Regions from separate parts of the Fictibacillus sp. S7 genome, predicted to be linked through region 2. Evidence: riboswitches for the same ligand, from Rfam matches in the RefSeq annotation. Region 2 holds a riboswitch; each other region holds the start of a gene.
The links. A riboswitch is a leader RNA that binds a small molecule or an ion and turns the genes downstream of it on or off. The one in region 2 is predicted to bind cobalamin.

Region 1 (2,201 bases), 2.3 Mb from region 2:
CGCCGATGATAAAGGCGCTGATGATACCAAATTTCGTTAGATCTGAAGTTTCTTTTTTTGAACCGGTCAGTTTTCGTATGTAATCCATGACAATCATTAATCGGCTTTTGTACTCATAGTCTTTCTTCCGCTGAAAGATAGACAGGATGATAATCAAGCCCAGAATAATCAGCGTTACACTGACGGCGAGCTCCAGATAGCTCTGCGCACCTTCTGGCAATTTCGCCCCAACATAGATGGACAAAAGCCCGATCAAAAAGACGATAGCTCCATGGCCGAGGGCATACATGACCCCCAGCGTCAGCTGTCTTTTTCGTCTACGTTCGCTTCCCACCATATCCGCGATCGCAGCGACATGATCACCATCCAATCCGTGGCGCATGCCGATAAAAATCGCCAGCACCGCAAAGGTCATTAATTCCATTACTTCATGGCCTCCTTTTCCTTCACTTTCTCAACGCCGGTTGTCCAGCCGTTTTCTGCCTCCATACAGAATCCTTCTTCGCCGTATTCATAGATCACATGCTGTTTCATCTTTTCACCTTTTCCCAAGTGATTAGTGACAAGTTTCCTTGCTGCCTCTTCATCCCGCACGCTGTACCATGTTCCTTCCGGATAGATGATCGCTACACAGGCGTCCTTGCACCGTCCGTTGCAGCGGGTCCGGGTCGTGTGCACCTGCTGGTCAAGCTTCAGCTTTTTAATTTCGTCGCGAATCGCCTGAGTCACTTCCTCTCCGCCTTTTCTCATACAGCTTGATCCGTTGCAGATGAGCACATGGCTCATTGTTCCGTTTAAGTTCCATGTCGTCATAACATCACTTCCTCTACTTTTTTCCACGCAAAAAAGGGCAGCCTCTCATGTCAGCCCCCTTTAAGAAATTCCGTTGATTAAACAACGTAAACGGAAGGTTGATTGACACGCGGCCACCCTGTAACTGCGAATGTAAACCATTTTACAAAATGGATTATATTGCAACATAGAAACGACGTCATCCTCCCTCCGAGAATTGTATGACTCATTTAAAAGCAGGTCTCCTGGCTCGCACATCACCTGAATCTGTCACCTTCCCAGCTCTTGGCCAGTGGCTATATCGACAGTCCATCAATGCTTACAGTAGCGGGGGCTGCACCGGATTTACACCGGTTTCCCTATTATCCCAAGGTTCACTTGAGCACTTTTAAATACCTATTCAGTTAAAAATCGTGTTGAACATAACCTACTATACTTTCAGAAAATGCACAATAGTCATTTTGTTGGAGATCCCTGCTTTTTTGTTTGAAAAGTTACTTTTTTAGTTCCTTCTGCCCCTGCCACCCCTGACAAAACTCCCATCTATTATTTGATTTCCAAGGATAATCTTGGTAGGCTTTAAAAAAAGAAACCGAAGGAGATGAAGAGCCAAATTGAAAAAACTCACACTCTCCCTTACGACAGGAACACTGCTCATTTCTTGTTTCATCCTGATGCTCTGCACCACGGCAAGCCACTCCATACTTAAGCCCACACCGTATAAAGAACGCATTTACTTTTCAGAACTGCTGTTAACCAAACAAATTCAACAAACCTATAACCAAATCAGCTATCTTTCAACTGCCCACCAAATCAAAAATATTCCCATTTTCAGGAGCGAGTTCAACGATATCGATTTTGGGAGTTTACGAGTGCTTGCCGCTAACATTCCTGACCCCAAAATCACAAAAGACATCTCCAACATCAACCAGCTCCAGCATTTAGTCAAAAATGATAACCAGCCGAGAGCAGTCGTCTATCTTTACCGCATCCTGAGCGATCTCGCCAACCAGGCTTCACTTTACGGATTCAGCTATACATACGGAGGAAAAGAGACCTATAAAATCAATGATTTTCTGGAACGGCATACGGGAAAGTAAGGACTGCTAAGGCAGTTCTTTTTTTAGTGTCAGCTGGATTACACCATACCCATGGAAGCTATTACCTGATTACGATTTCCTTTCCAATTCATACACCGTCTCATTTTATGTAACAAAGTCATTTAACGAAAAGGAAGCATTCCTTCTTATTGAAGAAATGCTCCCAACCTTATTTTGATTCGCTGCTTAGATGTTTTTATGTATGGTTTTTTCTTCAAATCAACATTTGAATGTTATCTCCCATCTTTATCATACCATATAAAGGAAAATAATATAAGACTGTTAATCGTTTATTTTTTCTATAAAATA
Region 2 (2,201 bases):
AGGCACATTAACAGCAGCACTGCGCCGTATGAAATAATTAGTTTACTTTTTGTAAACGTCCGGATAGATGGCTTTTGCAAGCTCCTCCACTCCTTCAATCAAACGCGGCCCCGGTCTTGTCACCTTGTCTGAGTGCACATCATAAATGTTCTTGTTTTTAACAGCCGGAATGTCTTTCCATCCTTTACGGGAGAGAATCTGCTCTTTCGGATTTTTGGAATAATATCCGTACGTGGTCACGATCACATCGGGATTGTATTTGACCGGCTGTTCTTCTGAAACCTTTGACCATCCCTTCAGGCTTCCCGCGGCATTTTTTGCATGGATGGCGGTCAGCATATCATCAATGAACGTTCCTTTACCTGCTGTATAAATTTCAGGAGCCGGTGCCACTTCCACCCAGACTTTCTTTTCCTTTTTCACTTGCTTTGCTTTTTCTTTGATGTCGGCAAGATCATCCTTCATGGACTTAACGATCTTATCCCCCTGTTTTTGGGTGCCTGTTGCTTTTGCAATCATGTTTATGGACTTGTACGTGTCTTTAAAGTTCTGTGCTTCATTAATTACAACAACTTTTATACCAGCGTTTTTGAGCTGGTCGATTCCTTGCTTGGAAGTGTGTGCACTTGAAGCATGAGCAAGCACAAGATCCGGTTTCATGCCAACAATCTTTTCGACGTTAAAGTCCATGCCGCCAATCTTTGTTTTTTTTGTGGCAGCTTCCGGATAATTATCGAAGTCAGAAACACCGACGATTTCCTTGTCCAGACCGAGTGCAAATGCGACCTCGGTATTGCTCGGAATCAGCGAGACAATTTTCTTTGGCTTCTTCTCAATTTTTACATTTTCGCCTGATGCATCTTTAATGGTTACGGGGAATTCACTTTTTGGTGAATTGGCACCCTTTTCTTTTTTGTCTGCTGACTGGTTTCCGGCTGAACAGCCGGCCATGACGGCGATGACGAGCAGCAGCATCATGGTAATCTGAGTTAATTTCTTCACGTTTTCCACGCTCCTGTATGTACTTCTTTTAGCTGATCGTTTTGTGCAAACAAAAAAGCCCTCCCTTCGGAGAGCGAATCAACAGTAACTCATTTTTCAATGATTACAATTGCTTCACCTTTTCCTCGAAGGATCGCACATGCGGCTAAGGCAGGTCTCCTGACTCTCGGTCATCGAACATCTTCTCCTTCCCATTCTTTAACGAACAGTGGATATAAAAGAAGCTCTACCGATTACAGTGGCGGGACCGTGCTGGGATTGAACCAGCTTCCCTTTTAACGTTTTATTTGACATAAAACGGACCTTAACCGTTATTCAGCTATTTTCATTATAACGCTTTGCCGTAAAATGAAAAGGTTATTTTACGGCCGCCTTATGGGCAGCCGCCGACTCGTGCTCCTGCCAGTCTGATTTCAGGAGGCCTAGCACGTGTATATCATAATAGCGCTCCTCATCATAGTGAGCCAGCCGCCTGATCCCCTCTCTTTTAAAACCAAGAGTATCAAGAAGATGCAGGCTTCTCTCGTTATATTCGAATACCTCTGCATCTATCCTGTGCGTTTCCTCCTGAAATAGATGGTGAAATATCCCTTTCAAAGCTTCGCGCATATATCCTTTTCCTCTCTCCTCGCCCAGCCCGAACCGGAGCCACCCGAAACGCTGAATACTCCCCATCCAGTTAAAGCGGACATAGCCCACCGGCTTCCTGCTTTTCTTTTCCAATACCATCAAATAAGTTTCATTTGGGAGTACAAGGCTTTTTTCGATATCCTGCCTCTGGTTGCCTTCGTTGATAATGGTCATGCCTCCGGTAGACATCTTTCGAAACAAAGGATCGCTTTTCCAGTGAGCGATAACCCCTGCATCACTCGATTTGATTTCGCGGATACAGAGCCGTTCAAGGTTCATTTCGAACATCGACATGTTTCTCACTCCCCCTTCAATCTCCAAAATTCTATTGTTGTAATACTTATCATAATATGAGTCTATGTAACAAGGAATATCTATCTTTATGTTCTTCTTAAAACCTGTTTGATTCACATCACGGAGTCAATCAGAAAAAAGCAGGCCACATGTTAATATGACCTGCTTCTTTATCATTTTGAAAGTGCTTCGCTTTTAAGAAGTCGTGAGCAAATTTCATCAGCAACCACATTGGTTGTAGACTTCCCTCCAATATCGGGTGTTTTATATTGATC
Region 3 (2,201 bases), 2.6 Mb from region 2:
GCTGAAACTTTTTATTCGGCAGCTACGTATACTAGATTATGAAAACGCTTTATCGGGAGGTTTCAGATGGGCGGGATATTGCGGAAAGCGATTGAAGAAAGAAAAAAATTTTTGATTCAGATGCTTAAAAAGGCCGGGATCAGCAAGGAGCTGGAATCGCCATTATCCGAACTTGAAGAAGAGTATAAAAGCTGGCTCTATCAACAGGATGCTGTCATAGAACCGGGTAAAAAAGTTTAACACCTTCTTAGTGTGGGAATAAAAATAAAGCATAAGAGTCCTTCTCAGGGCTTTTTTTGTGTGAAAGAAGACCATCCTTTTTGCTATAGTATATAATGAACAGCTGCAATTAAGGGTTAAAGGAGATCACAGCATGAACATCGCTTTTTATCTATTGCCTAAAGATGAGGTAAAATATTTGAATCCTGAATCGACCATTAGGCAGGCTTTGGAAAAGCTTTCGTATCACAAATATACGTCTGTTCCCCTCGTTTCTGAGGAGGGACAATATGTCGGGACTTTGACAGAGGGGGATTTGCTGTGGAAACTGAAAGAGGCTTTTGATCTTGGTTTCCATGACGTAGTGAAAACAAAGTTAAAGGATGTACCGCAGCGGGTGAATAATATTTCGGTTTCCATTAATTCAAATATGGAAGATTTAATCACGCTTGCAACCGACCAAAATTTTATACCTGTAACGGATGATGACGGCCATTTCATCGGCATTATCCGGCGAAGGGATATTATAAAATATTGTGCACGTACCATCTGGGATAACAATAAATAAAGAAAAGGTATTGACAATTACTATATTTAGTGTGAAAGTAGGATTTAAGGAACTAAATATAGTATTATGAAACAATAGGTGTCTGTTAAAGACTTAATAGGGAATCCGGTGCAAGTCCGGAGCTGTCCCCGCAACTGTCATGTGGACGAAACGGAGATCCACTGTGTAAAGAACGCGCACAAAGCTGTGGCTTTTACATGGGAAGGTCCGGAGTAGGATGAAGCAGTAGCCAGTAGACCTGCCATTTGTTTCACGGTTTTGATTCTTCGGGGAGTGAGAAACAAAAGCGGCACCAATCTGCTTTTTGTTTTTTACATACTACGTGTCGTTTTTGGGCTCATCCAATGGATGGGCCTTTTATTTTTGTTTGAAAAGAGAGGAGAGCTATAAATGGCTACAGATATTTCAAGAGTCCAGCAGATAATTGGTGAACTCCAGGAGATTTTAGAGGAATTTCCCCAGCTGAGGCACAGAAATGAATACATAGAAAAAGTCACCTATTTTGCCCATCAGGAGGAATCCACACAAAAGATGCTGAACATGGGGGTTCTTTATGCCCTTGAGAATATTTCCATGGAAGAGCCAGACTGGACCTATGTAGCAGCAAGAATCCACCTGAAAAAGCTGTACCGGGAGGCAGCAAAGAACAGAAACAATGAATCCGGACAACCTTATGGGTCACTGTATGAACTAATTGAGCAGTTGACCGGAATGGGGATTTACGACAGCAGCCTCCTGCGAATGTATTCCAGCGCCGAAATCAACGAGCTTGAGAGCGTAATTAATCCGGATCAGGATCATAAGTTTACCTATATCGGCATTCGGACCCTGGCAGACCGTTATTTGGCTCATTCACATGAAGGCGGCGTGTACGAGCTTCCACAGGAGCGGTTTATGATCGTTGCGATGACACTGCTCTCCAGGGAGCCTGAAGAAAAGCGTCTCGGCCTGGTGAAAGAAGCATACTGGGCGATGTCGAACCTTTACATGACCGTTGCCACACCGACATTGGCGAACGCAGGAAAAAGCTATGGACAGCTGTCCAGCTGCTTCATTGATACGATGGAGGACAGCTTGCGTGGAATCTATGATTCTACAACCGATGCAGCCACTCTTTCCAAAGGGGGCGGGGGGATTGCCGTATATCTCGGTAAAATCAGAAGTCTCGGCTCCGAGATCAAAGGATTCAAAGGAAATTCCTCCGGAATCATTCCATGGGCGAAATTGCTGAACCAGACCGCCGTCAGTGTAGACCAGCTGGGCCAGCGAAAGGGAGCAATTGCCATTTACTATAATGTGTTTGGCAAGGATTTGTTTTCATTCCTTGATGCCAAGCTGAACAATGGGGACGAACGGCAAAGGGTGCATGATTTGTTTCTCGGCCTTTGCATCCCGGATTTGTTTATGGAAAAAA

Region 1: linked by a shared signal. The riboswitch ahead of DMO16_RS09260 ((2Fe-2S) ferredoxin domain-containing protein) and the one ahead of DMO16_RS20945 (ABC transporter substrate-binding protein) in region 2 are both predicted to bind cobalamin.
Region 3: linked by a shared signal. The riboswitch ahead of DMO16_RS07755 (ribonucleoside-diphosphate reductase subunit alpha) and the one ahead of DMO16_RS20945 (ABC transporter substrate-binding protein) in region 2 are both predicted to bind cobalamin.

The regions. Positions count from the first base shown of each region.
Region 1 is NZ_QJKL01000001.1:1,803,722-1,805,922, forward strand. Features, by position in the region: gene DMO16_RS09255 (cytochrome c biogenesis protein CcdA) at 1-424, opposite strand, end outside; gene DMO16_RS09260 ((2Fe-2S) ferredoxin domain-containing protein) at 424-813, opposite strand; cobalamin riboswitch at 1,011-1,197, opposite strand; gene DMO16_RS09265 (hypothetical protein) at 1,407-1,892, shown strand.
Region 2 is NZ_QJKL01000001.1:4,125,591-4,127,791, reverse strand. Features, by position in the region: gene DMO16_RS20950 (FecCD family ABC transporter permease) at 1-80, opposite strand, end outside; gene DMO16_RS20945 (ABC transporter substrate-binding protein) at 43-1,002, opposite strand; cobalamin riboswitch at 1,135-1,324, opposite strand; gene DMO16_RS20940 (GNAT family N-acetyltransferase) at 1,360-1,926, opposite strand; gene DMO16_RS20935 (tartrate dehydrogenase) at 2,100-2,201, opposite strand, start outside.
Region 3 is NZ_QJKL01000001.1:1,530,747-1,532,947, reverse strand. Features, by position in the region: gene DMO16_RS24170 (hypothetical protein) at 67-240, shown strand; gene DMO16_RS07760 (CBS domain-containing protein) at 374-787, shown strand; cobalamin riboswitch at 847-1,047, shown strand; gene DMO16_RS07755 (ribonucleoside-diphosphate reductase subunit alpha) at 1,178-2,201, shown strand, end outside.